4 regions of the Agrobacterium sp. CG674 genome follow, and region 2 is predicted to be linked to each of the others. Evidence: predicted binding sites of a transcription regulator. Region 2 holds the regulator's gene; each other region holds the start of a gene.

Region 1 (7,671 bases), on a different contig from region 2:
TGATGAAGGCGCTGGCGACCAGGGCATTATGTTCGGCTACGCCTGCAAGGAAACGCCTGATCTGATGCCGGCGCCGATCTATTATTCGCACCGCATCCTTCAGCTTCTGGCCACGGCGCGTAAAAGCGGCGAAGGTGAAGCTGCAAAGCTTGGTCCTGATGCCAAGAGCCAGGTAACCGTGCGTTACGTCGATGGAAAGGCGTCGGAAGCCGTTTCCATCGTCCTGTCGACGCAGCATCTGGACGCGAGCTGGGACTCCAAGAAGGTTCGCTCCGTCGTTGAGCCCTACATCCGCGAAGCATTGGGCGACCTGAAGATTGCCGATGATTGCCAGTGGTACATCAACCCGACCGGCAAGTTCGTTATTGGCGGTCCTGATGGCGACGCGGGTCTCACCGGCCGCAAGATCATCGTGGACACCTATGGTGGCGCGGCTCCCCATGGCGGCGGTGCGTTCTCCGGTAAGGACACCACAAAGGTTGACCGTTCGGCAGCCTACGCGGCACGTTACATCGCCAAGAACGTCGTTGCAGCAGGACTGGCAGATCGTTGCACGATCCAACTGTCTTACGCCATTGGCGTCGCTCAGCCTCTGTCCGTCTATGTTGATTTCCACCAGACCGGCACACTCAGCGAAGATGAAGTCGAAGCCGCGATCCGCAAGGTCATCGACCTCTCCCCATCGGGCATTCGTCGTCACCTCGACCTCAACAAGCCGATCTATGCCAAGACCTCTTCCTACGGTCATTTCGGCCGCAAGGCTGGCCGTGACGGCTCCTTCTCCTGGGAGAAGCTCGATCTGGTCAAGCCGCTCAAGGATGCTTTGAAAGCCGCATAAGGCTTGTCAATCATCGCTGATTGAGAGATACGGTTTGAAAAATCTGAAACCCGCGCGGTGCCATGGAAGGCACGGTGCGGGTTCTCCATTTGCATGAGAGTGTGGAAATGACGGAAGAACGACGCTCACGCTCAACGGAAGCGTTTTTTGGTCGGCGCAAAGGCAAGCCCCTGCGCGAGCAGCAGGCTGATTCCATCGAGAACCTCCTGCCATTGCTAAAGCTCGACCTTGCGACGCCGCCACCTCAGACACTCGCGGCACTGTTTCCGGCCGATGTGAAATCCATCCGGCTCGAAATCGGCTTTGGCGGCGGGGAGCATCTCATTCACCGCGCCGGTGAAAATCCGCATACGGGCTTTATCGGCGTCGAGCCCTTCGTCAATTCCATGGCAAAATTGCTGGGCTCGGTCCGCGAGCGGGAACTGATGAACATCCGCCTTTATGATGATGACGCGACGCAGGTGCTGGACTGGTTGCCGGATGCGTCCATTGATCACATCGATCTTCTCTATCCGGACCCATGGCCAAAGAAGAAGCACTGGAAGCGCCGTTTCGTCTCGGACGTCAATCTGGCGCGGTTTCACCGTGTGCTTAAACCCGGCGCGAAGTTCTGTTTCGCCTCCGATATCGATACCTATCTCAACTGGACACTTCAGCATTGCGCGCGCCATGGCGGTTTTGAATGGACGGCTGAGGTCTCTGCTGACTGGACGACGCCATTCGCAACATGGCCGGGCACGCGCTACGAGAACAAGGCGAAGCGCGAGGGTCGCAGCTCCGCCTATCTCACCTTTATCCGGACCTGATTGCCGATCAGATGTTCGCGTCCACCTCGGATGCGACAGGGATGGATGGCTGTGCGCCCGGACGGGTGCAGGCCAGAGAACCGGCAACGGCGGCGCGGCGCAGTGCCGCTTCAAAGTCGAGACCGGCATCGAGGCTGGCCGCGAGATAACCGCAGAAGGTATCACCAGCGCCGACCGTATCCAGGGGCTCGATCTTCAGGCCCTTTGCCTTGACCAGCTTTCCATTGCGAATGGCGATGACGCCTTCTGCACCCAGTGTGACGATGAGCGTCTGTCCGGTTTCATTGTGAAGAGAGACAAGTTCCTTTTCACGCTGTTCGGCGGAAAGATTGTCCTTGCGGATCAGAAGCTCGAACTCCGTCTCGTTGGCGATCACGATATCAGCCATGCGCGACAGGCGCTGCGCCTGCGATGTCAAAGGGGCCGTGTTGATGATGGTCGTGACGCGTTTTGCCTTGGCGGCCTTTAGCGCGGCCTCGATGGCATCTGCAGGCACCTCGAACTGTAGCATCAGAATATCGCCTGAAGCCATTTCAGAAATTGCGCGGTCTGCATCCTCAGCCGAAACTTCGCCATTGGCGGCGGGAATGACCGAAATCATGTTTTCCCCGCCTTCGCCAATCAGGATAACGGCGGTTCCGGTAGGCACAGCCACGGTCTTGATGAGCGACAGATCCGCTCTCGCATCGCGAAGAAGCGTCAAGGCGGGCGCGGCGAACGCATCATCACCAATGGCACCAGCCATCTTCACCGTGGCACCTGCGCGCCGTGCGGCCAGCGCCTGATTGGCTCCCTTGCCACCGGCGGCGGTCGAGAAGGATTTGCCGGTCACGGTCTCGCCGGGCTTTGGCAGGCGGTCGGATATGGCGACGAGGTCCATGTTGATGGAGCCGAAAACTGTGATCATGCGGGTCATTCCAAAGGGGGTAAAAACGAAGTCGAAACAGACGGCGACTTTGCCGGGTGTATCACTCGTCGTCAACCACCCTCAGCTTGGCAGCTCCGGCGCGAACCTCTGAAATGCGGCGCAGTTGCTCGGCTTCCAGATGGGCGATTTCCTTTTGCGAGGGCGCAAAATCCAGGCTCTCGATTTTGACACCGCGCGCCAGCACCTTGTCAGACGAGGTCAACATCATGTCCACATCCTTCTGCACCAGCCCGAAATGAGACTGCAATTTGCGCGTCCGCTCATCCAGTCGCCGCACATCATCCATCAACAGGGCCACTTCACCCTGAATGAGGTGGGCCTGTTCCCGCATACGCTGATCCTTCAGCACCGATTGGATGACCTGCACGGACAGCATCAGGAGGGAGGGTGATACAATGACGACGCGGGAGCGGTGCGCGCGCTGGACCAGATTTTCAAAATGCTGGTGAATATCGGCAAAGATCGATTCCGACGGCACAAAGATAAAGGCGGTGTCCTGCGTTTCACCCGAAATCAGATATTTGTCGGCGACATCACGAATATGCACTTCCATGTCCCGGCGAAACTGCTGCGTGGCGGCCCGCTTTGCCTCCGGCGAATCATCTGCTTTCAGCGCATTCCAGGCTTCGAGCGGGAATTTCGCATCGATCACCAGCGGCGGCGCATTGTTGGGCATTCTGATGGTGCAATCGGGCCGAAAGCCGTTCGAAAGCGTAGGCTGCAGGCTATAGGAGCCGGAGGGCAGCGCGTCGGCAATCAGAGCTTCCATGCGTGCCTGACCGAAGGCGCCGCGTGTCTGCTTGTTGGAAAGAATGGCCTGCAAGCCGATCACATCCTTGGCCAGATCCTGAATATTGCCCTGCGCGGCATCGATGACCGCAAGTCTTTCCTGCAACTTGCTCAGATTTTCATGCGTGGAGCGGGTCTGCTCAGTCAAGGTCGTGCCGATCCGCTGCGACATGCCGTCCAGACGGTCGTTCAGCGTCTGGCTCATTTCGTTCTGACGGGCGCTCAGGCTCTCCGTCATCGCGGCAATGCGCCCATGCAGTTCCGACTGAGTTCTTAAAAGCTCGGTGATCTCATCCCGCGACTGGTCAACCACCGGCGGCCTTCGCAAGATAAGGATCGCCGCGACAAGACATCCGACAAGGAGAAGGGCAAGCAGTGCGCCAACCGATATGTCGTTGCCACCAAGACTGAAAGCTGTCGTACCAAGTGCGTTAAAATCAATGTTCATAAGTAAATCTAACAGATTTCCCGTGATTCGTCAGATCAAAGCATGAACATTTCCACGGCGTAAATGAGTCTGCTTTTCCGTCTTTCAAGGAGCAGATGGTGCCTTCTATTTTTTGTTTCCTCGAAAGAAGAGATGCGTTATGGGGAAGCCATGACGATCAAACCTCTTATTATTTTGCCTGATCCTTTGCTGCGCCAACAATCCAAGCCCATCGAACAGGTGGATGCCGAGATCACGCGGCTGGCCGATGACATGCTGGAAACGATGTATGATGCGCCGGGCATTGGCCTTGCCGCCATTCAGATCGGTGTGCCGCGCCGCATGCTTGTCATCGATATTTCGCGTGAAGATGAGGACCGCAAGCCTGTCGTTTTCATCAATCCTGAAATCCTCACCGTGTCGGATGATGTTTCGACCTATGAGGAGGGCTGTCTTTCGATCCCCGATTATTATGCAGAGGTGGAGCGGCCCGCAGCCCTGACATTGGCTTACATCGACCGCGAGGGCAAAAAGCAGACGCTTGAGGCTGACGGTTTGCTGGCAACCTGTCTGCAACACGAAATCGACCATCTGAACGGTGTGCTGTTCATCGACCACATTTCCCGATTGAAGCGGGAAATGGTCATCAAGAAATTCACCAAAGCGGCCCGCGCAAAATTCTGATCCGCCGATCTCTTCAGATCGACGGGTACGTCTGCGGGACAGGGGGCATCCATGGCACTTCGCATCATTTTCATGGGTACACCGGACTTTTCCGTTCCCACCTTGCGCGCCCTTGTCGATGCAGGCCATGAGATCGTGGCGGTCTATACGCAGCCGCCACGTCCCGGCGGACGTCGCGGACTTGATCTGCAGAAATCACCAGTCCATCAGGCCGCCGAATTGCTCGGCATTCCGGTTCTGACACCTCTCAATTTCAAGGCAGAGGAAGACCGGGCAACGTTCAGGGACTTCAATGCCGATGTGGCGGTTGTCGTGGCCTACGGCTTGCTATTGCCGGATGCCATTTTGAGCGGCACGCGGCTGGGCTGCTATAATGGCCATGCCTCGCTCCTACCGCGCTGGCGCGGTGCCGCCCCCATTCAGCGTGCCATCATGGCAGGTGATGCAGAAACCGGCATCATGGTGATGCAGATGGAAAAGGGGCTGGACACCGGCCCTGTCGCCCTCACAGCCCGCGTCACGATTACGCCTGACATGACGGTTGGCGCGCTGCATGACAGCCTGATGCTGGCGGGTGCGCGGCTGATGCGCGATGCGATGCTGAAGCTCGAAGATGGCGATCTGCCTGTCACCCTGCAGCCAGACGAAGGTGTGGTCTACGCGGCAAAGATTGACAAGGGTGAAACCCGCATTGATTTTTCCCGCTCCAGTCAGGATGTACACAACCACATCAGGGGCCTCTCGCCCTTTCCTGGCGCATGGTTCGAAATGGATATCGGCGGCAAGGCCGAGCGGGTGAAGGTGCTGGAATCGCAGGTTGCGAGCGGCATGGGTGAGGCTGGTTCCGTTTTGGATGATGCGCTGACAATTGCCTGTGGCAGCGGTGCAGTTCGCCTTTTGCGCCTGCAAAAGGCCGGGGGCAAACCCATGCTGGCGGATGATTTTCTGCGCGGCACGAAGGTCTCTGTCGGCACGAGGCTCGGCTGATGCCACGCTTTCGCATGACCGTCGAATATGATGGTTCGCCCTATTATGGCTGGCAACGACAGACCAACGGCCCCTCCGTGCAAGGCGCGCTGGAGGCTGCGGTTTTCTCGCTGACAGAAGAAACCGTCAGCTTTCGCGGTGCTGGTCGTACCGATTCCGGCGTTCATGCCAAGGGGCAAGTCACCCATGTGGATCTGACACGGGAGTGGGAACCCTACAAGCTGCGAAATGCGCTGAACGCCCATCTGTCCATGGCGGGCGAAGCGGTCTCGATTCTTGATGTCGAGGCGGTCACAGAGGATTTCGACGCACGCTTTTCAGCCCTTCGCCGCCATTATCTGTACCGTATCATCTGCCGCAAATCGCGGCTGGCGCTTGAACACAAGCGCGCCTGGTGGGTATCGAAAGACCTTGACCATGAGGCCATGCACGCGGCAGCGCAGACTTTGGTCGGGCGACATGATTTCACGACCTTCCGCTCCGTGCACTGTCAGGCCAACAGCCCGGTGCGCACGCTTGACCGGCTGGATGTGACACGCGATGGCGACCTGATCGAGATCCGCGCTACGGCCCAAAGCTTTCTGCACAATCAGATCCGCTCCTTTGCCGGTACGCTGAAACTGGCGGGGGATGGCGGCATGACGGTGGATGATGTGAAGGCAGCCCTCGAGGCTCGGGATCGCAAGGCCTGCGGCCCTGTTGCGCCGCCCGAGGGCCTCTATTTCATGCAGGTGGATTATCCCGATGTGATACCGCCCAGAAAGCCACGACCTGAGGTTGCGGCTGACGGTGACGATCTATCGTGATCGCACCCGAGGATCAGCTCGGATAGACGCCGAGAAAACGTTGCAGTAGCTCCGAGAGAAGCATGCCGGGAATGAGCAGCGTCATGACGATCGCGGCCACCAGCACAGGCTGTTCACGCACGAAGAATTTGACGATGCGCGAGAAGCTGAACACCAGCGTCAGCAGCAGCGAGAACCACAGGATCGCAATCAGTCCCTGCAAGGAGGGGACGAGCAGCGCGATGAGGATCAGCGCCGCATAGGCATAGGAAAACGGCAGCGACAGCCAGTTGGCGACGACGATGAGCGCCGAAAACTTCTGCTTGGCGCCAAATGACATCAGCAAAAGCCCGATGAGGATCAACGGCACCATCCAGCAGATGGCCTCGACCATGGCCAACCGCACGAAGAACAGGCCGCCGGTGCCGACGCCCTTCGGCAAGACGGAAACATAGGCCTCATGCCACCAGTACCAGGATAGCGCCATGGATGGCAGGCAGAGAAGGGCGGCATAGAAGGACCGTGTCATTCCACGGTCGGTGAGGTCCAACAGACGTCCCCCGGCTGGATCGCCTAAAAACAGAAGCCACAGGCCTCTCATATAGAGCGCGACTTCACTACCCGATGGCATGGCTGAACCAGCGTTGCAGGAAGGTCTCATAGATGCGCGTCAGCGTTTCGAGATCGGCAACGGCCACGCGCTCGTCCACCATGTGCATGGTCTGGCCGACGAGGCCGAATTCCACCACCGGGCAATAATCCTTGATGAAACGCGCATCCGACGTGCCGCCAGTCGTCGATAGCTTCGGCTCATTGCCGGTGACTTCGGCCACAGCGCCTGAGAGCGATGAGATCAGGGCATTGTTGCGCGTCAGGAAGACATGAGCTGGACGATCTGCCCAGACGATATCGTATTTAACCGGCGTGCGATCCGGGCGAAGCGCGCCATCGGCGGCGGCCTCATCCAGACGGCGGATGATTTCGGCGCGGACAGTCTCGGCAGTCCACGTATCGTTGAAGCGGATATTGAAGGCAGCCGTTGCCTTGGCCGGAATGACGTTTGTTGCCGGGTTGCCGGTGTCGATGGTGGTCACTTCCAGGTTGGATGGCTGGAAATTATCGGTTCCCTGATCGAATTGCGGGTCCATCAGCGCGTGGGTGAGCTGCAACAGGCCGCGAACGGGATTGTCGGCCAGATGCGGATAGGCCGCGTGGCCCTGAACGCCATGGACGTTGATGCGACCGGACAGTGATCCGCGACGGCCGATCTTGATCATGTCGCCAAGGCGGTCGGGGTTGGTCGGTTCACCCACAACACAGGCGTCCCATGTTTCGCCCTTGGCAGCGGCCCATTCCAACAGCTTGGATGTGCCGTTGATCGATGGGCCCTCTTCGTCGCCGGTGATGAGAAAGGAAACCGACCCCTC
Region 2 (7,671 bases):
ATATGCGGGCGATGCGGGATGACGCACCAGCCTGTTAAGCGTTACCGATTAGCTATATGATCCTAGCCATGATGCCAAGCTATCCAACTGGCAAATTGTGCATTGCGACACGCCAATATCCCAAAATGGTGCGATTCCGAGGCAGAGTGTTTCATTCTAGGTCAATGCTTCCTTAACTCAGCAAATGGTTGCAATAATACTTTGAGAGTTGCAAACTGAAAGGCTACGGCAGGGGGAGCCGGGCTTTGAATACGCAGAACGAAAAATATTACTTTAGCGAGACCCAGGCGAGGTTCGTTCCGCATGGAGAACTCGATGACTTGCTGTCGCCCCTGCATACCTCGAGTGGTAGCGCGCTTCGAAAAGATGAGCAATCGGACTTACGTCTAGGGGCGATGGCGCGCCTCAGGCGCGTGTTGAATAGATGTATTGCTGAAGAGGCAAACCACCGCCACGAGTTCCTCTTCATACCCGTGTTGGTCGCGGCAGGAGCCGCCCTCTGGTTCAGCCTGCCGACCACACCGCCGCAATGGCTTCTGTTTTCGCTTGCCGCATGTGCCATCACCATCGTTTGCGCCCTGTCTTATAGGCAGGGACCCATCTCCATGGCTTTGAAGGCTGGGGCGCTTGTGGTGCTGGGCATGGTTTTGGCCGATGGGCAGTCACGGCGGGCGGGCACGATCATTCTCGATACCCCGGTAACGACCGAGATTGCCGGAACTGTGGAACGCCGCGAGCTGGATGCAAGGGGGAACTGGCGATATGTCGTTGCGCTGAAGCAGACATCAGCCCCGCAGCTTGCCCGCGCGCCGCAAAAGGTTTCGCTGGTTGCTCGCAGCCGTCATGAAGCGGTAGCGATCGGTGCGTCGATTACCGGCAAGGCACGCCTGTCACCGCCTTCCGGTCCAGCTCTACCGGGGCTGAACGATTTCGCCTTTGGCTCCTATTTCGGTGGCATTGGTGCAACCGGATTCTTTTATGGCGCGCCGCGAGTGTGGACGGATCCGGCCGGCGAGGCGAAAGGCGGCACGTGGGCAGGGGCGGCGGATCGGCGGCTTTATGCGCTGAGAAGCAACATAGCCAACCGCATTCGCGACCTGATCGGCGGTGATGCCGGAGCCTTTGCTGCATCGATTGTCACCGATGAGAGACGCGCCATATCAGACGAAACAATGGAGGCTTTGCGCATCTCGGGCCTCGCGCATATCGTCGCGATTTCCGGGCTGAACATGGCGCTCGCGGCCGGTATTTTCTTTGTTGGCATGCGAACCGTATTCAGCTTCTTTCCCGGCTTCTCGCAACGATGGCCCGTGAAGAAAATCTCCGCCTTTGCGGCACTTCTCATGACATTCTGCTACTATCTGATATCAGGCTTTGCCGTCTCTGCGGAGCGAGCCTGGCTGATGATGTCGATCATGCTGGTTGCGGTTCTGGTGGACAGGCCATCGATCAGCGTTCGAAATGTTGCGCTTTCCGCCATCGTCATCATTGTCTTGTCTCCCAACGAGGTGATGGGGCCGAGCTTCCAGATGTCATTTGCTGCGACGCTTGCTCTTGTGTCGGGCTTCGCGGCCTGGAGCCGGTGGAGAGGAGAACGCGAGCGCCCTGTTATCGCGCATCCGCCGTGGTGGCTCAGCGCCGCTTCTAAATGCGCAACCATCATTGGTGGTGTAGTCGTGACATCCCTCATTGGCGGTCTTTCAACCGCGATCTATACCATCGAACATTTTCACCGCATCACAACCTATGGGCTTGCCGCAAATCTGGCGGCGATGCCCATCATGTCACTCATCGTCATGCCGTTTGCGCTGATGGGCATGCTGCTCATGCCGTTCGGGCTCGATGGACCATTCATCAAGGTGATGGGGTATGGCATGGCAATGGTCATCGACATCGCGACAACGGTGTCAGGCTGGGGCGGGGATGTGACGATTGGACGGCAGAACAGCTGGTTCCTCGCTGTGTCGACGACAGGTTTTCTACTGCTCGCCCTTTTACGCACCCGGCTTGCATTGATCGGACTACCCTTCGTTGCGGCGGGCTATGTGCTGCTGAGCGCGGAGCAATGGAGCAGCAAACCGGACCTTTTGATTTATGAGGATGGGTCGCTCGTTGCTCTTTTGACTGACGATGCCGTGGCAACCACAAAGCAGCGGGCATCGGGCTTCATCTATGACCAGTGGGCGAGGGCGCTGCCCCTGCCGGAGCGCCACATTCCAGCTGACATGCTTGACGCAGAAAAGTCACCAGATGGTGATGACGAGGCTGGGGATGACGCGCAAACCGGACGCCGCAAAACGCTGACGGACCAAGACAAAGCGAGAGAACGGCAGGAAATGCAGCGGGTTATTCTCAAAACAGATGGATTCACCTGCCGAAAAAACAGCTGGTGCATATCGAAATCCAAAAGCGGCGTCAGTGTTGCGGTGGTGCTCGACAGTGCATTCGCGGGATTGGCCTGCGATATCGCCAATATTGTCGTCACGACACGCAGCGTTCCCTTCAGCACCTGCCGTTCCGGCGCCATTCTCGTCACTGAGGAAACCTTGCGTCGCACCGGTTCTATGGAGCTATGGCTGGGCGATGCAACAAAGCCCGTCCTGACAGCAAGAGCTGCCATGCTGAGCGATGATCGGCCATGGACGGTGCACCGTCATTACGACTGGCGCGACAAAAGCTTCAACACAGTAATTCCGGCCCATATCGAACACCTGCTCGCAGTCCGCCCATAGCCATCGCACCTCTGAACGTGCCGCTGCACGTCACGACGTGACAGCGCGCAAATCCGCTAGCCATTCCCCCACATTCCGCGCCTCGGCCTCATGCGCATCATCGCGCCACGGTTCCAGAAGGGCTGCCTGTTCCCATTCTCGCATTGCCGGAAGGGATAGGAGGTGATCCATATAGTTCTTAGACGCGGCAGACAGCACAGTTCCATATGTCTGGAACCGAAACGCAACCGGGCAGAAAAACGCATCCACAGCCGTGAATTCGGCCCCGGCCAGGAATGGACCGCCATGGGCTGCCAGCCCTTGCTGCCACAAGGCGTCGATCCGGGAAATATCTCTCCGCAATGCTTCGGATATGGAAGATGGCCGTATTCTAAGACCAACGCTCATCGGATGGTTGTTGCGCAACGTGGAAAAGCCCGCATGCATTTCCGCAGCGGCAGAGCGAGACCAGGCCCGGGCCTTGGCATCCGCTGCCCAAACGCCATCATGCTTTTCCGCAAGATATTCGGTGATGGCGAGCGATTCCCATACGGTCAGATCGCCATCCACAAGACATGGAACTTTCGATGTCGGTGAAAACTCCGAAAATGCATGGTCCTTGTCATCGAAACGCATGAATCGCTCAGAAAATTCAATTCCGAGCGTGCGCATCAGCACCCAGATTCGCAGTGACCAAGACGAGTAATTCTTGTTGGCGATGAAAAGTTGATACATGAGCAGCGCTCCTGAAAGGCAGCGATCAAAAAGAAGAAGACTATCAATAACCCAGAGAATTTCTTGCATAAAGCCATGCACAGCGATGGCATCATTCAAATTATTTGATGGCCGTAACCAGCTTGGCGATCAATGTGGGTCACAAACGGCATTCTAAACGCAGCAGCCAATTCCCATGCAAAATCTCTGCCGCTATAACGGAAATCCGCTACAAAGCACACAATCACAGTGGAATGGATACCCGGCTAATAAGTTTCATCCTTGTTGTCGCTGCGTGGTGACTTGAGGCCCCGCGAGCGCAACAGAATTAAGACTCCGTATGAAACGCGCGTGCAGAGCTTTCCAAGCTGATCAGTGATAACGCCTGATCAGACCAACCAGCTTTCCCTGAATCTTGACTCTATCCGGTCCAAATATGCGGGTTTCATAAGCAGGGTTCGCAGCTTCCAGTGCGATAGAGGCGCCGTTGCGACGGAAGCGCTTGAGCGTTGCCTCCTCTTCGTCCACCAGAGCCACGATGATATCTCCGGGATTTGCGGTGCTGGTATCCTTGATAATGACGGTATCGCCGTCAAATATACCGGCTTCGATCATCGAATCGCCTTTAACCTCAAGCGCGTAATGCTCGCCTGCACCCAGCATATCCATCGGCACGACCACATCATGAGTGTTGTTCTGGATGGCGGAGATTGGCACGCCCGCTGCAATGCGTCCCATGACCGGTACGCTGACTGATTCGGAGTTTCTGCTGTTGGAAGATGATGGCTGAGGCCGTTGTTCGACCGCTGCAGCTTTGCCCAGACTGCCTTCAATAACGCTTGGCGTGAAGCCGCGCTGTGGCTTTTCTGGGGGTGAATATGATTCGGGAAGCTTGATAACCTCAAGCGCACGGGCTCTATTTGGTAGCCGGCGAATGAAACCGCGCTCCTCCAAGGCTGTGATCAACCGATGGATGCCTGACTTGGAGGCAAGCTCGAGTGCATCCTTCATTTCATCGAAAGATGGTGGCACGCCGGACTCTTTCATTCTCTCATGAATGAATAGAAGCAGTTCCTGCTGTTTGCGCGTGAGCATGAAGAGACCCTTGACGATTCGAGGCGGAGATTCGGGAAACAAATACAGAACGAACACTATCTGTTCCATATGTGTTCTGCAATCCCTTAAAACTCAGTGAAAGTACAAACGAGTTTCAACGTTGCCCACAATCCCGCCGAATACCGCTCCTATACCGTGACTCGCTGTCGGCTTACTGCTACATGCGTTGCTAAGATCGGGCGTGATGCCCGTGCACTGTTTCATTTGTTCCAAGGGAAAACCATGAGTGCGACGAACAATCTGAAGGTCATTGCCGGCGAGGGCGCTGGAGCGGTCTCTTTCTCGAACACCGAACGATTTTCCCTGATTGCCGGTCCGTGCCAGATGGAAAGCCGCGACCATGCTTTCATGATTGCCGAAACGCTGGCCGAACTCTGTGGCAAGCTGGGAATCGGTCTGGTTTACAAATCATCCTACGACAAGGCCAACCGCACCTCGCTTTCGGGCCAGCGTGGCATTGGCATCGACAAGGCGCTTGAAGTTTTCGCAGAATTGAAGGCGCAGTTCGGATTTCCAGTCTTGTCGGACATTCACACCGAAGAGCAGTGCGCCATTGTCGCGCCCGTCATAGATATTCTGCAGATTCCGGCATTTCTCAGCCGTCAGACGGACCTGCTGGTGGCTGCTGCAAAGACCGGCCGAGTGATCAACGTAAAGAAGGGCCAGTTTCTGGCACCTTGGGACATGAAGAACGTGCTGGCCAAGCTAAATGACAGCGGCAACTCCAATGTGCTGCTGTGCGAGCGTGGTGCATCCTTCGGCTACAATACTCTAGTGTCGGATATGCGCTCACTGCCAATCATGGCATCGCTCGGTGCGCCAGTGATATTCGACGCGACCCATTCGGTTCAGCAGCCGGGCGGGCAGGGTGGCTCGACGGGCGGTCAACGCGAATTCGTGGAAACATTGGCACGCGCGGCGGTGGCAGTTGGTGTTGCCGGTCTTTTCATAGAAACGCATGAAGACCCTGATAATGCGCCATCCGATGGCCCCAACATGGTTCACCTGAAAGATATGCCGAAGCTTCTCGAAAAACTTCTGGCTTTCGACAATATCACCAAGTCCACCTGATAGTTCGGCGCCGAGAGGCGTCGAAGGAAACCATCGCGCAGGACGGGGCTTGTCATTGTAATTTCTTCCGCATCGGCTACAGCGGAAGACGACCACCAAACGACTCGCCGCTCTGGCGACGTGTTTTTATCGCAAGCCGGAATCTGAAACTTCTTCACAGGTTCCCTCATGCGCTTTAAGACATGCACCTGAAAAACACTGTTCCAATCCTAAGGGAGAGATCATGACAGCCATTACCGACATTATCGCACGCGAAATTCTCGACAGCCGCGGCAACCCGACCGTTGAGGTAGATGTCTATCTTGAAGACGGCTCCTTCGGCCGCGCAGCGGTTCCATCGGGCGCATCCACCGGCGCACATGAAGCTGTAGAGCTGCGCGATGGCGGTAAGCGTTACCTCGGTAAGGGCGTCGAGAAGGCAGTCGAAGCCGTCAACACGGAAATCTTCGATGCGCTGGGCGGTTTCGATGCCGAGAGCCAGATCCATGTCGACCAGACGCTGATCGAACTCGACGGCACGCCGAACAAGTCGCGCCTCGGTGCAAACGCCATCCTCGGCGTTTCCTTGGCTGTTGCAAAAGCTGCTGCCGAAACCACAGGCCTGCCACTCTATCGTTACGTTGGTGGCCCAAACGCGCATCTGCTGCCGGTCCCAATGATGAATATCATCAACGGTGGCGCGCATGCCGATAACCCAATCGACTTTCAGGAATTCATGATCATGCCAATCGGCGCGGAAAATATCCGTGACGCGGTGCGTATCGGCGCTGAAATCTTCCACGTTCTGAAGAAGGAACTGTCTGCGCAGGGTTTCAACACCAATGTGGGCGATGAAGGCGGCTTTGCGCCGGGCCTGAAGAGCGCACCGGAAGCACTCGATTTCATCATGAAGTCCGTTGAAAAGGCTGGTTACAAGCCAGGCGAAGACGTGGCGCTTGCTCTCGATTGCGCCTCGACGGAATTCTTCAAGAACGGCAAATACGTGATGGAAGGCGAAGGCCGCACGCTGGAGCCTGAAGCCATGGCGGATTATCTCGCCGAGCTGGCCGGTAAGTATCCGATCATCTCCATCGAAGACGGCATGGCCGAAGACGATTGGGACGGCTGGAAGTACCTCACAGACAAGATCGGCAAGAAAGTTCAGCTGGTTGGCGACGATCTGTTCGTGACCAACTCTGCCCGCCTTCGTGACGGCATCAAGATGGGCGTCGCCAATTCGATCCTCGTCAAGGTCAACCAGATCGGCTCGCTGACGGAAACGCTCGACGCTGTTGAAACTGCACACAAGGCTGGCTACACGGCTGTCATGTCTCACCGCTCTGGTGAAACAGAAGACTCCACAATTGCCGATCTTTCGGTTGCCACCAACTGCGGACAGATCAAGACGGGCTCGCTTTCGCGCTCTGACCGTCTGGCCAAGTACAACCAGTTGATCCGTATCGAAGAAATGCTCGGCCCACAGGCCGCCTATGCAGGCCGCTCCATTCTTCGCGGCTGATTTCGATATCGATATGACACGACGAAAAGCCCGGTTAACGCCGGGCTTTTTTGTGCGCTGCGGTCGGAGCGTGCGTTAAGGTCAACGGATGGTTAAGCATATGTCGCTATGATGCCTTCAGTAACGCGTTTGAAGGCTGTTTCAGAGTATGTGGACCAAGCATCACAAGAAAAGACGTTTTGGCCGTCTTGTCGTTCCGGCAATCACGGTCGCGTTTCTCTCCTATTTCGGGTATCATTCCATCCATGGTGATTTCGGGCTGAAGGCTGCGGAGCAGCTGGAGAGGCAGCGCGTCGCCCGTTCGGCAGAATTGGCCAAGCTTACCAAGGCCCGCACGGCGCTGGAGCGCCAAGTTGAGCTGATGAGTGATGGCTCGCTGGAGCGTGATATGATCGATGAGATCTCGCGCTATCAGTTGAACATGTCGCGCGCCGACGAAATCGTCATCATGAACACATATTTTTGATTAACCGAATTTCAGTTAATCTCGTTTTTTAATTTATTCGCAGTCACTTAGGGCGAATACGAGCCATGCGTTTATGCCATTGCTGCTTCGCGTTT
Region 3 (7,671 bases), on a different contig from region 2:
ACGGAAATCAACGTCACGTCGCCCACGGGCATCCGCGAAGTCAAGAAGTTCGGCGGTGCCGATGTCGCAAGCCTGCTGTGGGATGCCATCGAGCGAAAGCGCGACGCGCAGGGCTGATAATGTCTGAGATATTACCCCGGCCTTGCAGCCGGGGTTTTCATTTGAATGTTGTCACGCCGCTTTTGCGACATGGTATTCCTTGATCGCCACCATCTTGATGCCGGGATAGCGTTCCGCCTCATAGCGCAGCGAAAACGCATCCTGCGCCAGAAACACCGGGTCGCCGTCCAGATCGCGGGCAATATCGCCGCGCTTCACGGTCAGGAACTTCTCCATATCGGCAGGCTGCTCGGCTGAGATCCAGCGGCAGATCGAAAAGCGCGACATTTCGAACGAGACCGGCAGGCCATATTCGCCCATCAGCCGTTCTTTGAGCACATCCAGCTGCAACGCGCCGACAACGCCCACGATGGCGGGTGAACCGTCTTCCGGTGAAAACAGCTGCACGACGCCCTCTTCGGCCATCTGGTGCAAAGCTTCCTTCAGCTTCTTCGCCTTCATCGCATCTTCCAGCCGCACGCGGCGTAGAATTTCCGGCGAGAAGTTTGGCACGCCCTGGAAAACGAGGTTTTCGCCCTCAGTCAACGTGTCACCAATGCGTAAGGTCCCGTGGTTGGGAATGCCCACCACATCGCCAGCAAAGGCCGTGTCGGCAATATGCCGCTGCGAGGCGAAGAAGAATTGCGGGGCCGTCAGGCCCATCTGCTTGCCGGTGCGCGCCAGCCGCGCCTTCATGCCACGCTCCAGCTTGCCGGAGCAGATGCGCGCGAACGCAATGCGGTCGCGGTGGTTGGGGTCCATATTCGCCTGAATCTTGAAGACGAAGGCCGTCATCTTGTTTTCATCGGCATGCACGGTGCGCGTATCGGCCACCTGGTTGCGCGGCGGTGGCGCAATCTCGCCCAGCGCATTGATCAGGTCGCGAACACCAAAATTGCGCAGCGCCGAACCGAAGAACACCGGCGTCAGATGACCCTCGAGAAACGCCTCGCGGTCAAACGGACGGCAGGCTTCCAGCGCCAGTTCCGTTTCCTCGATAAAGGCTTGGCGCTCGTTTTCCGGCAAACGGCTGGCCACATCCTTGGGGCCGGAGACCTGCGTTGCCTCAACTTCCTTGTCGGAACCGCGAACCTTGTTGCTGGCCAGATAATAGGAGCCGCAGAAGCTCTTCGAACGACCGATTGGCCATGTGATCGGCGCCGTGTCCAGCGCCAGCTTTTCTTCGATTTCATCGAGAATTTCGAAAATGTCCCGGCTTTCGCGGTCCATCTTGTTGACGAAAGTGATGATCGGAATATCACGCATGCGGCACACTTCGAAAAGCTTCAGCGTGCGCGGCTCGATACCCTTGGCAGCATCGATCACCATTATGGCAGCGTCAACCGCCGTCAGCGTGCGATAGGTATCGTCGGCAAAGTCTTCGTGACCTGGCGTATCGAGAATATTGAAGACCTTGTCGTCATATTCAAACGTCATGACCGAGGTCACGACGGAAATGCCGCGTTCGCGCTCGATCTTCATCCAGTCAGACCGCGTCTGGATGCGGTCCTTCTTCGCCTTCACTTCACCGGCCAGCTGAATGGCACCGCCGAACAGCAGCAGCTTTTCGGTCAGCGTCGTCTTACCGGCGTCCGGGTGCGCGATAATAGCGAAGGTGCGGCGGCGGGAAACCGCCTCTGCGAGTGTTTCGGTCATCTGACAAATCCTGTGGAATTGCGGGGTATCTAGCGTTTCGGGGCCGCTTTTGCAATTGACCTTGGCCCGCACAAGGAAAACTAATGCGCCATGACCCAAGAAAACCGAAATCGCCCCGCCCTCAATCTTGTCCGTCTGCCCCACGCGGCAGGCATCGAGCTGCCCTCCTACGAGACATCGGGGGCCGCTGGCATGGATCTGCGCGCAGCGGTGCAAGAGGGCGCCCCGCTGGTGCTTGCGCCCGGCACCCGCGCTCTGGTGCCCACAGGCTTCATCTTCGAAGTGCCTGAGGGTTACGAGGCACAGATCCGCCCGCGCTCTGGCCTTGCCATCAAAAACGGCATCACCTGCCTCAACACGCCCGGTACCGTGGACAGCGATTATCGCGGTGAGGTCAAAGTCATCCTCGCCAATCTGGGGCAGGAGGATTTCGTGGTCGAGCGCGGCATGCGCATCGCCCAGATGGTCATCGCACCGGTCACGCAGGTTGATGTTGTCGAGGTCAGCGAAACCTCGCAGACTACACGCGGCGCGGGCGGCTTCGGCTCCACCGGCGTTTGATTGCCTGCAACCGGCCACGCTTTTTCTGCCCGGTATAAGTGAAATTGTTCACTTCCTGTTCTTGTTTTGCGTAGGCGTCTGTGCAAGGTTGCAGAAGCGGACGCATACACGCTGTATGCGATTGTTCTAAAGTCCGCATATGGGGGCTTTCATGGTTGCGCGCGTCAATACGGTGGCATTTCAGGGCATAGAGGGTGTGCCTGTCGAGGTTCAGGTCATGGTCGCGCCGGGCAAGGTCGGCATGCAGATCGTTGGCCTGCCGGATAAGGCCGTGGCGGAAAGCCGGGAGAGGGTGCAGGCCGCGCTCCATGCGTCCGGCTTGGCGCTTCCCGCCAAGAAGGTCACCGTCAATCTGGCGCCCGCTGATCTGCCCAAGGAAGGCTCGCATTTCGATTTGCCCATTGCGCTCGGCCTCATGGCCGCGCTGGGTGCCATCCCGGCAGAAGCGCTCAATGCCTATGTTGTTCTCGGTGAGCTTAATCTGGATGGCACCATCGGGGCCGTATCCGGCGCGCTTCCCGCTGCCATCGGTGCCAATGCGCAGGGCAAAGGCCTCATCTGCCCGGCAGATAGCGGTGGAGAAGCCGCATGGGCAGGCGCTCAGTTTGATATTCTCGCGCCCCGCAGCCTCATTGCGCTCGTCAATCATTTTCGCGGAACCCAGATGCTGTCGCGCCCCGTCGCCGCCATCCGCGCCAATCCCGCTAACCTGCCTGATCTTGCCGATATCAAGGGGCAGGAGAGCGCCAAGCGCGCTCTGGAGGTTGCCGCTGCCGGAGGCCATAATCTCTTGATGGTCGGTCCACCCGGCTCGGGCAAATCCATGCTGGCCTCGCGCCTGCCATCCATCCTGCCGCCGCTCTTGGCGTCGGAATTGCTGGAAGTTTCCATGGTCCATTCCATCGCGGGGCAACTTTCCGGCGGCAAGTTGTCGGATCGTCGTCCCTTCCGCACCCCGCACCATTCCGCCACCATGGCCGCACTTGTGGGCGGTGGCATGCGGGCAAAGCCGGGGGAGGCGTCGCTTGCCCATCACGGCGTGCTGTTTCTCGATGAGTTCCCGGAGTTTTCACCGCAGGCGCTCGATGCCCTGCGCCAGCCGTTGGAAACGGGTGAGTGCATCATTGCCCGCGCCAATCATCGCGTCAGCTATCCCGCAGAAATTCAACTCGTCGCTGCCATGAACCCGTGCAAATGCGGCATGGCGGGCGAGCCCGGCTTCACCTGCGCCCGCGGTCCGCGCTGCGTCACGGATTACCAGCAACGTATTTCCGGCCCCTTGATGGACCGCATCGATATCCGCATCGAGGTTCCCGCCGTTTCCGCAGCCGACCTCATCCGTCCCATGGCCGCAGAAGCCAGCGCCGATGTGGCACTCCGCGTTGCCCGCGCCCGCGATTTGCAACAGGATCGTTTCGCAGCCGCAGGCTTCAACGGCATTCGCACCAATGCCCGCTGCTCCACGGCGCTGATCGAAAAATTCGCAGAACCGGATGCGCCCGGCCTGCAATTGCTGCGTGATGCTGCTGAGAAGCTGAAATTCTCCGCCCGTGGCTATCACCGCATCCTCAAGGTCGCCCGCACGCTTGCCGATCTGGATGACAAGCCAACCGTTACCCGCATTCATCTGGCCGAAGCCATTTCCTACCGTATCGCCGGGGAGCGGTTGACAGCGGCTGCTTGATCGAGGGCGCGCGGTTACCTCTCCCCTGGTGGGAGAGGACAGAAAATCACGATCTTAGCGCAGCTCAGTCGTCGAATTTTGAGGTGAAGGGTCATGCCTCGACCACCAGCATTCCTCTATTGCAAGATATTTTCATTATGAATCAGTAGCTTAATAAAAACCTTCAGAAAATCGCAAAAAACATTCCGCAAGTTTCTCAATGACGGGCGAATCACCCGCACAATGCCCCCGTTCCGCCCTCGGATACACCGCAAGGCGTTGCGGCGAGGCGGAACCGGCGCTGGTGGTGATGAGGCTACGCAACCTTTCATCGCCGGGGTCTGGCAGCGATCTCCCCGGTGGCAACGGGTGAGGGGATAGCGCCGGTTTCGGACCGGCTGGCGCAATCTTCTCCATGTTCGATCCGGCCTGACGCTTGCGCTTTGCGAATGCCTGACGGGTTCGTAAAGCGTCTGCATCAGTCCGGTTTGTGCGCCACCGGGCGTACCGACAGCCCTCCACCTATGGTCGAACGCGACCGGATGGCGGAACGGCGAAAGTCAGGCGGTACACAGGAACACGCTGCATCTGCCCTGTGCCAGAGATGGTGCGGACGGATCGCGAGGGACAGCATCGGCCTAGTGGCAGATGCACACCTTGCGGAAAACGGATCGCTTGTGCCCGCGCCTCGATCAATCGGCGCGGATGTCAGGCGAAGGCAGGTGTGGCCGAACTGGCAGGCGATATCCCAAAGGGGTGTCGCCGCCCGGAATGGGGAAGGGTTGGATCTTGGTCATGTCCGACCGGTTTTCCGGCAAGGTTCGCCCTCGCCATCCGGGATCAGCCAGCCGTGGCAAGAGATCGTGGGCGGACATAAACCGCTGAACGGGGCGCTGAAAGGTGCCAACACTTAAACTACCCAACGAGGCAACTTCCAGCGCCCCGTCCGAAATACCCATGGCCGCAAACGGCGATGGTCAGAACTGAGAAGATCAAGCCACGGGCAGAACATGCCGCGTGAACGGCGAAGCTTGGCTAAAAGCTCGCCGCGATTTTTGATAGCTTGAGTTTCATGGAAGGTTGCGGAGAGGCATCATCGCATAAGCTGCGTAGCGCCCTCACAGGCACCAGCAACGCAAGCTCCGCAAATATCGGTCACATCCACCGTGTCGAACGGCAAAACGAGTGACGCCCCACAGACAATCGCCAGCGGGGCGTTACGTCTAAGCGATCTTAAAGGCCAAGGCCTTCAAACAATGCAGTCGAGAGATACCGCTCGGCAAAGGATGGAATGATGACAACGATCGTCTTGCCCGCATTTTCTTCGCGGGCCCCAACTTTGATGGCGGCAGCAAGGGAAGCACCGGAGGAGATGCCGACCGGCACGCCTTCCAGGCGGGCGACGAGACGTGCGGTCTCGAAGGCCTCTTCATTGCTGATCGTCACGATTTCATCATAGACTTTTGTGTCGAGAACGGCTGGCGCAAAGCCCGCGCCAATGCCTTGAATCTTGTGCGGACCGGGTGTGCCGCCCGACAGAACCGGGCTGTCGGCAGGCTCGACCGCTACCACCTTCACCTCAGGCTTGCGCTGCTTCAAGACCTGGCCCACACCGGTAATCGTGCCGCCCGTGCCAATGCCGGAAATGAAGATGTCCACGCCACCATCGGTGTCGTTCCAGATCTCTTCTGCCGTCGTCTTGCGGTGAATATCGGGGTTGGCGGGGTTTTCGAACTGTTGCGGAATAACGGCGTCTGGAATGGTCGCAGCCAGCTCATGCGCTCTGGCAATCGCACCCTTCATGCCCTTCGGCCCCTCGGTCAGAACCAGCTCGGCACCCAGCAGCGCCAGCATCTTGCGGCGCTCGATGGACATGGTTTCCGGCATGGTCAGGATCAGCTTGTAACCCTTGGCGGCTGCGGCAAAGGCCAGTGCGATGCCGGTATTGCCGGATGTGGGTTCCACCAGCGTCGTCTTGCCGGGGATGATCTTGCCTTCAGCTTCCAGCGCTTCGATCATGGCAACCCCGATACGGTCCTTAACGGAGGCAATCGGGTTGAAGAATTCAAGCTTGGCCAGAATGGTCGCTTTGACGCCCTTTTCCCGCGCCAGCTTGTCGAGCCGCACCAGCGGCGTATCGCCTACCGTTTCGGTAATCGAGGAATAGATCCGTCCGCGTCCGGGTTTTCTGGCTTCAGACATGGCATGCTCCCAAAGTGCAAATGGTCGAGAATTTTGCCCAGAATAGGGAAATTGACCTGACGACGCTAGAGAATGGGAGTGCTTATATTGGCTTGCGTCCAGCATGGCATTCTACAATTTCTGGTACTTGTAGAATGATTGCCTCAAGTCGCCCGGGTTGCGATCATGGCGGCTGTCGCAGCCAGAATGCCGGCAGCCGTGCGGTTGAGGATTTGAAGCGCACTGGGCCGCTTCAAGAGCGCCCGGGCCTTGGAGGCCAGCAGAATATAGGGAATGAGCACCGCCATCAGCACAACAAACGTCACCGCCAGCAGGGTGACATACTCCGTGCTGCCGATGAGGCGGATATCGATCAGCGTGGGCACCAGCGCCACATAAAACAGCATGGTCTTGGGGTTGCTAAGCGTAATCAACAGGCCCGCCAGGAAGGACATGCCGATGCTCGTGCTTTTCTTGGCCTGAAGATCCTGCGGCAAAAGCCCTGCCGTCCAGAGCTTCCAAGCAATGTAAAGAAGATAGGCAGCGCCCGCGATCTTCAGGACCATGAAGGCTTCCTGAAAGGTCTGCGCAACGAAGGCGAGGCCAAGAATGACGGCGGTCAGATAGACCATGTCACCCAGCACCAGTCCCAGCCCCATGAAAAAGGTTTCGCGAAAACCGGAGCCCAGCGCCCGCGCCACAATCGCCGTCATGCCCGGCCCCGGTATGGCGGCGGCGATGAAGAGGGCGGTTGCATAGGCAAGGAGGGTGGCGGTGCTCACGAACATATCCTTCAGATGACAATGACCTGATATAGCACGAAGCCCGTTTGTGAAAAGTGCAAATGCTGGAATGCACAAAGCCCGCACAAGCCGGGCTTTGCTTATCGAATGCTTGGCGAGATTACATGAACGGACGGTCCGGCATGTCGTCGATGCTGATGACGCCGTCGGTGTTCTTGTCCAGACGGGCAAACATCTTTTCGCCGGCGGCTGTATATTCAGCCTTGCTGATCTGGCCGTTGCCATCGGTATCGACCATGGCGAACATCGCGTTCATCCGGCCACCGGGACGCTTGCCGCCTTCGCGTCCCTCGTGCTTGCGGCCTTCATGGCCCTTGCCGTCGCGCTCTGCATGCTCAGGTCCAGCCTTCTTGCCTTCACGACCTTCCATCTTTTCACGCTCTGGACGCGGATTGGCGGCACGGAACTCATCCATCCGGGCTTTGCGGAAGTCCCGCATTTCCTTCGGCGTCACAGTGCCATCCTTGTCGGCGTCAATCTGTGTGAACAACGCGTCCTGACGTGCGGCAAACTCTTCCTTGGAAATCTTGCCGTCCTTGTTCGTATCAGCCGTCTTCAGCAGATAGACATAGGCCAGTTCAGGGCGCATCGGCGGGCCGTCCTTGCCAGGGCCACGCGGTGCTGCCATGGACATCGGGGCTGTGGTGCCCAGCACCAAAGCTGCGCCGAGAGCGGTGAGGGCGAATTTTCTGATTGTCATGGTCTATA
Region 4 (7,671 bases), on a different contig from region 2:
ATGTCGAAATCGGCAGTGCCGCCACCTCTGCCGTCTTGAACTCAATCATCGGCGGCAACGATTTTGTCGCTGCCTATCCGTCGAATGGCATCAACGATGAAGTGCAGTCGATCTTTTACGTGCTGGAAGACAGTCCCATTCGCGACATCAAGGACATTGCCGGAAAAAGCATTGCAGTGAACACGCTCGGTGCCCATCTCGACTACACGATCCGGGAAGCCTTGCACTCCGTCGGTTTGCCGACGGATGCCGCCAACCAAATCGTCGTTCCGGGGCCGCAGCTTGAACAGGTCCTCCGTTCGGGGCAGGTCGACATCTCGGCCTTCGGTTACTGGCAGACGACCTTTGAAGGCGTGGCGAAGCAGAAGGGCGGTCTACGTGCGATCTTCGACGATACCGATGTGCTCGGCGAAATCGCCGGTGGCTTCGTCGTGCTGCGCCGGGACTTCATCGAAAAGCACCCGGAAGCCGCCAAGGTCTTCGTCGAACAGTCCGAGCGCGCTCTCGACTATGCCCGCGAGCATCCTAAGGAAACCACGGTAATCTTCGCCAAGGCTCTGGCCGAACGCGGCGAGAACGGTGATATCGCTCAGTACTTCCGTGGTTATGGTGTGCGTCAAGGCGGCAAGGCGGTCGAGCGTGACCTGCAGTTCTGGATCGACGTTCTGGTCCGAGAGGGCAAATTGAAGCAAGGCCAGCTCTCGGCCATTGATCTTCTCTACACCTCCGAAACTGCGAGCAACTGATCCATGGCCCTCGCTCAGTTCAACACCATCTGTGGAGAGGTGACGATCCGTCACCTCTCCAAGACCTTCACCCTAAACGGACAGCCGCTGCCGATCCTGAAAGACCTGAACCTTACCATCCGCTCCGGCGAAAGCCTCGCCATCGTCGGTGCCAGCGGCTCCGGCAAGACGACGCTCCTGCGCATTCTCGCGGGGCTTGAGGAGGCTGACAGCGGCGACGTACTGATCGATGGTCGCCGCGTCCGCGGCGTCGGAACCGAGCGGGCCGTCATCTTCCAAGAGCCCCGTCTTCTCCCGTGGCTGACGGTTATCGACAACATCGCCTTTGGCTTGGAAACCAGGGGCGTTTCCCGCGAGGAATCGCGCTTTGTCTCCCAGCGCTATGTCGACCTGGTCGGGCTGAAGGGCTTCGAAACCGCCTATCCGCGTCAACTCTCAGGCGGAATGGCGCAAAGGGTCGGCATCGCTCGGGCTCTCGCCGTCCAGCCGGAGATACTACTGCTCGACGAACCACTGGGTGCGCTTGATGCCATGACCAAGATCAGCATGCAGCAAGAACTGGCGCGGATCTGGAAGGAGGAGGACGTGACGACGGTGCTCGTGACCCACGATCTCGAAGAAGCTATTTTCCTTGCCGACCGCATTCTGATCCTTCCGCGAGAAAAGGGCGGTGAACCTCTGCTGATCAACATTGATTTGCCCCGGCCTCGCGATCGTAGCGCTTCAAGTTTCGTGCGACAGCGGGAGGAACTGCTCGGGTTGTTTGGATTGCATTGAACTGGGGTAGCAGCAAAAGAGTTATGCGCAGCGCCGACTGCGCTTTCCTTGATTTGGCTCGCGGTATGCGAAGCGAGCCTCCACATTGTGGCGGCTATTCCTACACGGCGCCTATAACCAGAACTTCGCTTGCCGCCCCAAAGTAACCGCTCTCGACCGGCTAAGTCTTTGGTCGCCTTGCAATCCTTCACCAAGGGAAACTGAGCCGACGGTTCGAATTGGTTCAAGACCTTGGATGTCGCAGATTTGTCTGGAGTTGTTTGCGAACACCGCCCCTCCCTTGCAATAAAAAGGGGAAGGCCGGTCATGTGGTCTGTAATTCTTTAAAATATCTGCAAGGTAAACGATGAGTGACACGAAGCCAGATATAGAAAGGATCAACTGCAGGGTCGTTTATGAAAATAGGTGGATGAAGGTCAGGGAAGACGGCATCCGACGGAGCGATGGCAGTTCCGCAATTTACGGCTTCGTCGATAAGCCCGACTTTGCCGTTATCATGCCTTTTGACGGAGAAAGTCGGCAAGCTTATCATCAAGATCGCTGATCGACTTTGACAGGGGTTGCCACCTCAGGCCCTTTTGAATTTTTCGAACGAGGCTGCGTATGGAGTATTCTTGGCGAGGTGCCGGTTGAAATCTGCCGCCCAGTCATCCCACCAAGCCGGACCGCGTGCTCCAAGGGCGACCTTGGTGGCGTCTACTCTCTTTCGCGCTTCGAAAATTTCTGGCGAGCTGGCTGATGCGTGGCGAACTGCCCGGCGTGCGGCTATTAAATCCTTGATCAGTTTGGCGCGAGTGAGCTTATCACGTGCAGGATTAGGACGCCTGCCGATAGGCCCAGCTTGAATGTCCTCTTAAATGCATCTGATCGTCAGCACAGGAAAATTATTTTGCTCCTGTCACCAGGCGCGAGTCCAAATCTTACTCACTGATTCAATTTGCGAATCTCTCGAATTGCTAAAGATAGAGGACTGCGTTCCTAATTTGGCGCCTCTTGACTCTTATTGCGCGCAGGAACAGAACGTGAACTTCAACATTGAAAGCGGCATGAAGTCGTTCCCCTAAACCACACGAGCCGGAAGGATTGCGTGAACGATGGCTGCTGCGCGCGAGCATGTCATAGCCGATCTGCGTGATCGCATCTCCTTACTGCAAGGCGTGGTCGCGAAGCAGTCGGAATGTCTTCCGTTCGGGGTGAGCGCGATCGACGCGGTGCTTCCAGGCGGCGGTCTCACCAGAGGTGCGGTTCACGAATTCGCTGGCGGGGGCGCCGGAACCGTAGATGGCGCGGCAGCGGCCCTGTTCGTGGCAGGCGTTGCCGCCCGCACCAAAGGCAAGATCGTCTGGTGTCTGACACGGCCAGATTTGTTCTTTCCTGCACTCGCGCAAGCAGGTCTCAACGCTAACCGGGTGATCTTCGTGGAAAGCGATCGCGAGGAGGATGTTCTCGCCTCTATGGAGGAGGCGCTGTCCTTCGGTGGTCTAGGCGCTGTCGTCGGCGAGGTCGTGCGGCTGCCGATGTTGGCGAGCCGGCGGCTTCAGCTTGCGGCGGAAAAAAAGGGAAGCCTGGCGCTTGTTGTCCGCAGGTGGCGACGACAGACGGAAGCCAATGATTTTGGGCAGCCGACGGCGTCGACCACCCGGTGGAGGGTGAGTGTGCTGCCGTCGCAGGACTTACCCGTGCCTGGTGTCGGGCGGGCAAGATGGTTGCTGGAACTAATGCGGTCGCGTGCTGGCGAATGTGCCGAATTTATCGTTGGAGCGTGTGATGACCAGGGTCGTATCGATCTACCTTCCGGATCTGTCGACGGATCGCATACGTCGAGCCGATCCCGGCATTCCGGCTGAACAGGCCATCGCCGTGATCGCTAAATCCGGAGCGAAACGCTGGGTTTCGGCAGCCGATGCTGCAGCGAAAAAGGCAGGCCTGCGTGTTGGCATGCAGGCAGCAAAGGCACAGGCCTTGTTTCAGGGGCTGATGATGATCGATGCCGATCCTAAGGCTGACGCCGACGCGCTGGAGCGCATTACCTTCTGGGCACTGAGCCAATACTCTCCGATCGTCGCAGTCGATGCGCCAGATGGCATCGTCATGGACACAGATGGTGCCGACCATCTCCGGGGCGGAGAGCTTGCCATGTTGACGGGGATTGCCAATCGCTTTCGGGGCAGGGGGCTGACCGCCCGTGTCGCCATTGCCGATACATGGGGTGCCGCTCATGCCTGCGCACGTGCCATCACCAGAGAGACGGTGATCGTACCGCGCGGCGAAACCGTAAAAGCGGTCGAGCGATTGCCGATTTCCCTGCTGCGTCTGCCTGAAAAGATGACCGGCGATCTGAGAACGCTCGGCTTTCGAACCATTAGTGAGCTTTCTGCGACGCCGCGGGCACCGTTGACACTGCGCTTCGGACCAGAAATCGCACGCCGCCTCGACCAGATCTTCGGCCGCATCGGCGAACCCATAGACCCCATTCGCACGCCCGAACGGATCGAAGTCAGCCGCATTTTCCAGGAGCCGATCGGGGCAGCCGAAACGATCGACAAATATGTTGGTCGCCTGGTCACCGAACTCTGCAATCAACTCCAGAAAAAGGGCCTGGGTGTTCGCCGCGTCGATCTTATTGTTCATAAGGTCGACAACACGACCCAGGCACTGCGCGCAGGAACAGCAAAGGCCGCCCGCGATGTCTCATGGTTGACGAAGTTGTTTCGCGACAGGACCGAGAAGATTGATCCGGGTTTCGGGATCGAGAAGCTTACCCTTGCGGCCATCATGGTCGAGCCGCTTGAAGAGACACAGAGGGCGTCTTCGCTTGTCGAAGACGAGATCGCGGACATCACCCCGCTCATCGACATCTTCGGCAACCGTGGACAGCGTGTCTATCGTCTTGCACCCGTTGCCTCCGACGTTCCCGAGCGCAGCGTTCAGCGTATTGCGCCTGTTGCAGATGACATTGTCGTTTCCTGGTCCCATCACTGGCCGCGTCCGGTGCGACTGCTCGCTCGTCCCGAACTGGTCGAGGTTATCGCGTTGATGCCCGACCACCCTCCCGTTTCCGTCACATGGCGTGGCAAGCGCCGCAAGGTGAAACGCGCCGATGGCCCGGAGCGGATATTCGGCGAGTGGTGGCAGCGAACATCCGAGTGGGCCGCAGTGCGGGACTATTTCATGATCGAGGACGAAGCAGGCGAACGTCTCTGGGTTTTTCGGGCAGGCGACGGCGTGGATAGCGAAACCGGGTCGCACAAATGGTTCGTCCAGGGAATATTCGCATGAGATACGCCGAGCTTCAGGTCACCACCCATTTCTCGTTTTTGCGCGGTGCCAGTAGCGCGACCGAACTCTTCGAGACCGCCAAAAGCCTCGACATCGATGCCATCGGTGTCACCGACCGCAATTCACTTGCGGGCATCATCCGGGCACTGGAAGCGTCGCGCGCGACAGGTCTGAGGCTCGTCGTCGGTTGCCGATTGGATTTACAGGATGGCATGTCGATCCTGGTCTATCCGACGGACCGCGCCGCTTATTCACGTCTGACCCGGCTGATCACGCTCGGCAAGGGGCGAGGCGGCAAGAACAACTGCATCCTCCATTGGGACGACGTGATGACCTACGCCGATGGCATGATCGGCATCCTCATACCCGATCTCGCCGACGACACATGTGCCTTTCAGCTCAGGAAGACGGCGGAGGTGTTCGGCAATCGCGCCTATGTTTCCCTTTGCCTGCGCCGCAGACCAAATGATCAGCTTCGGCTACACGATCTTTCCAACATGGCCACGCGCCACAAGGTCAAAACCGTCGTCACCAACGACGTGCTGTTTCATGAACCCGGACGGCGGCAGCTTCAGGACATCGTCACTTGCATTCGTACCAAATCGACCATCGACGACGTCGGCTTCGAGCGCGAACGTCATGCCGACAGATATCTCAAGCCGCCAGAAGAAATGGAACGCCTGTTTCCGCGCTATCCCGAAGCATTGCGGCGGACGATGGAGATTGTCGATCAGTGCAAGTTTTCACTCGAGGAATTGACCTATCAGTACCCTGAGGAAGCAATCGTTCCAGGAAAGACCGCACAGGAGTCTCTCGAACACTATGTCTGGGAATGTGTACCAGACCGATACCCGGAAGGTATGCCGCCAGAGGTTTTGGCTACGGTCCGGCATGAACTCGACCTGATCCAGAAGATGAAATATGCGCCGTATTTTCTGACGGTGTTTTCCATCGTTCAGTTCGCGCGCTCGCAGGGAATCCTCTGCCAGGGGCGAGGATCGGCTGCGAACTCTGCCGTCTGTTATATTCTCGGTGTCACCAGCATCGACCCTTCAACGAATGACCTTTTGTTCGAGCGCTTCATCAGCCAGGAGCGTGACGAACCGCCGGATATCGATGTCGATTTCGAGCACGAACGGCGAGAGGAGGTCATTCAATGGATTTACAAGACCTATACCCGCGAGAAGGCGGCACTGTGTGCGACCGTCAGCCGTTACCGTGCCAAGGGTGCCATTCGCGACGTCGGCAAGGTGCTTGGCCTGCCTGAGGATGTGATCAAGGCGTTGTCTTCAGGCATGTGGTCCTGGTCGGAAGAAGTCAGTGACCGCAATGTGAAGGAATTAAACCTCAATCCGGATGACCGTAGGCTGAAACTGACGCTGCAGCTTGCACAGCAACTGATGGGCGCACCACGTCATTTGGGCCAGCATCCCGGCGGGTTCGTGCTGACCCACGACCGCCTCGATGACCTCGTTCCGATCGAGCCTGCCACCATGGAAGACCGACAGATCATCGAATGGGACAAGGATGACGTGGAGGCGCTCAAGTTCATGAAGGTCGACGTCCTGGCGCTGGGCATGCTGACCTGCATGTCCAAAGCATTCGACCTGATCCGTGAGCATAAGGACGATGATCTGGATCTCGCAAAGATCACCCAGGAGGATCCGGCAACCTACGCGATGATCCGCAAAGCCGACACCCTCGGCACATTTCAGATTGAATCCAGAGCCCAGATGGCGATGTTGCCGCGCCTGAAGCCTCGGACATTTTATGATCTCGTCGTCCAGGTAGCGATTGTGCGCCCCGGTCCTATCCAGGGAGACATGGTCCATCCCTATCTGCGCCGTCGCGAGGGCAAGGAAAAGGTCGAATATCCGACACCGGAACTAGAAGCCGTGCTGGGCAAAACATTGGGCGTGCCATTGTTTCAGGAAAGTGCCATGCGCGTCGCCATGGTCTGTGCAGGTTTTACTGGGGGAGAGGCTGATCAACTTCGAAAAAGCATGGCGACTTTCAAATTTACGGGCGGTGTCAGCAGGTTTAAGGAGAAGCTGGTCTCCGGCATGGTGCGAAATGGCTATACCGCTGAATTTGCCGAGAAGACGTTTTCGCAGCTCGAAGGCTTTGGATCCTATGGTTTCCCTGAGTCCCATGCTGCATCATTCGCGCTGATAGCCTATGCCTCGAATTACATAAAGTGTCATTTTCCGGATGTATTCTGCGCGGCACTCCTGAATTCACAGCCGATGGGTTTCTATGCCCCAGCGCAGATCGTTGGCGATGCCCGCGTCCACGCCGTCGAGATCCGGCCTGTCTGCATCAACCGATCCCGCTGGGACTGCACGCTGGAGCCGATTAGTGATACCGGTCGGCATGCCGTGCGCTTGGGAATGCGGCTGGTGAAGGGATTGGCAGCGTCAGACGCGGCCCGGATCGTTGCCGCGCGCATGGATGATGGTTTTAGTTCAGTCGATGATATGTGGCGTCGGTCCGGTGTTCCTGCTGCTTCCCTGGTCGAGCTTGCAGAGGCCGACGCCTTCCGGCCATCCCTTCTACTCGAACGCCGCGATGCACTATGGTCGATCAAAGCGCTGCGCGACGAGCCATTACCGCTGTTTGCAGCCGCCGCCGACAGGGAGCAGAAATCGATCGCCGAGCAGGCGGAGCCTGAAGTCGATCTCAGGCAGATGACTGAAGGCCATAACGTTGTAGCGGACTACGGAAACGTCGGCCTGACACTGCGCGAACATCCAATGGCATTCCTACGGGAGAGCTTGACCAAGCGCAGCATGATGACGTGTGACGACGCGATGTCGGCGCGTGACGGTCGGTGGGTCTACACCGCAGGTCTCGTTCTGGTTCGACAAAA

What was found. The regulator LexA, encoded in region 2, represses DNA repair genes until DNA is damaged. The targets are predictions, from matches to a motif close to TGTTCNNNNTGTGTTCNG.
Region 1: the regulator LexA is predicted to act here: its motif matches at 3,841-3,858, upstream of ACQZ51_RS00700 (DNA recombination protein RmuC).
Region 3: the regulator LexA is predicted to act here: its motif matches at 2,362-2,379, upstream of ACQZ51_RS01475 (YifB family Mg chelatase-like AAA ATPase).
Region 4: the regulator LexA is predicted to act here: its motif matches at 2,535-2,552, upstream of ACQZ51_RS20010 (ImuA family protein).

The regions. Positions count from the first base shown of each region.
Region 1 is NZ_JBNWDZ010000001.1:141,987-149,657, forward strand. It holds gene metK (methionine adenosyltransferase) at 1-838, shown strand, start outside; gene trmB (tRNA (guanine(46)-N(7))-methyltransferase TrmB) at 946-1,644, shown strand; gene ACQZ51_RS00695 (ribokinase) at 1,652-2,551, opposite strand; gene ACQZ51_RS00700 (DNA recombination protein RmuC) at 2,613-3,809, opposite strand; gene def (peptide deformylase) at 3,960-4,472, shown strand; gene fmt (methionyl-tRNA formyltransferase) at 4,524-5,459, shown strand; gene truA (tRNA pseudouridine(38-40) synthase TruA) at 5,459-6,265, shown strand; gene ACQZ51_RS00720 (hypothetical protein) at 6,279-6,875, opposite strand; gene dapE (succinyl-diaminopimelate desuccinylase) at 6,862-7,671, opposite strand, start outside.
Region 2 is NZ_JBNWDZ010000003.1:228,195-235,865, forward strand. It holds gene ACQZ51_RS10300 (ComEC/Rec2 family competence protein) at 414-2,732, shown strand; gene ACQZ51_RS10305 (glutathione S-transferase family protein) at 2,763-3,446, opposite strand; gene lexA (transcriptional repressor LexA) at 3,798-4,520, opposite strand; gene kdsA (3-deoxy-8-phosphooctulonate synthase) at 4,764-5,612, shown strand; gene eno (phosphopyruvate hydratase) at 5,836-7,110, shown strand; gene ACQZ51_RS10325 (FtsB family cell division protein) at 7,259-7,576, shown strand.
Region 3 is NZ_JBNWDZ010000001.1:295,092-302,762, forward strand. It holds gene gshB (glutathione synthase) at 1-117, shown strand, start outside; gene ACQZ51_RS01465 (peptide chain release factor 3) at 172-1,755, opposite strand; gene dut (dUTP diphosphatase) at 1,846-2,316, shown strand; gene ACQZ51_RS01475 (YifB family Mg chelatase-like AAA ATPase) at 2,468-4,000, shown strand; gene cysK (cysteine synthase A) at 5,213-6,181, opposite strand; gene ACQZ51_RS01485 (LysE family translocator) at 6,325-6,942, opposite strand; gene ACQZ51_RS01490 (EF-hand domain-containing protein) at 7,064-7,663, opposite strand.
Region 4 is NZ_JBNWDZ010000009.1:23,788-31,458, forward strand. It holds gene ACQZ51_RS20000 (ABC transporter substrate-binding protein) at 1-746, shown strand, start outside; gene ACQZ51_RS20005 (ABC transporter ATP-binding protein) at 750-1,523, shown strand; gene ACQZ51_RS20010 (ImuA family protein) at 2,618-3,370, shown strand; gene ACQZ51_RS20015 (Y-family DNA polymerase) at 3,291-4,802, shown strand; gene ACQZ51_RS20020 (error-prone DNA polymerase) at 4,799-7,671, shown strand, end outside.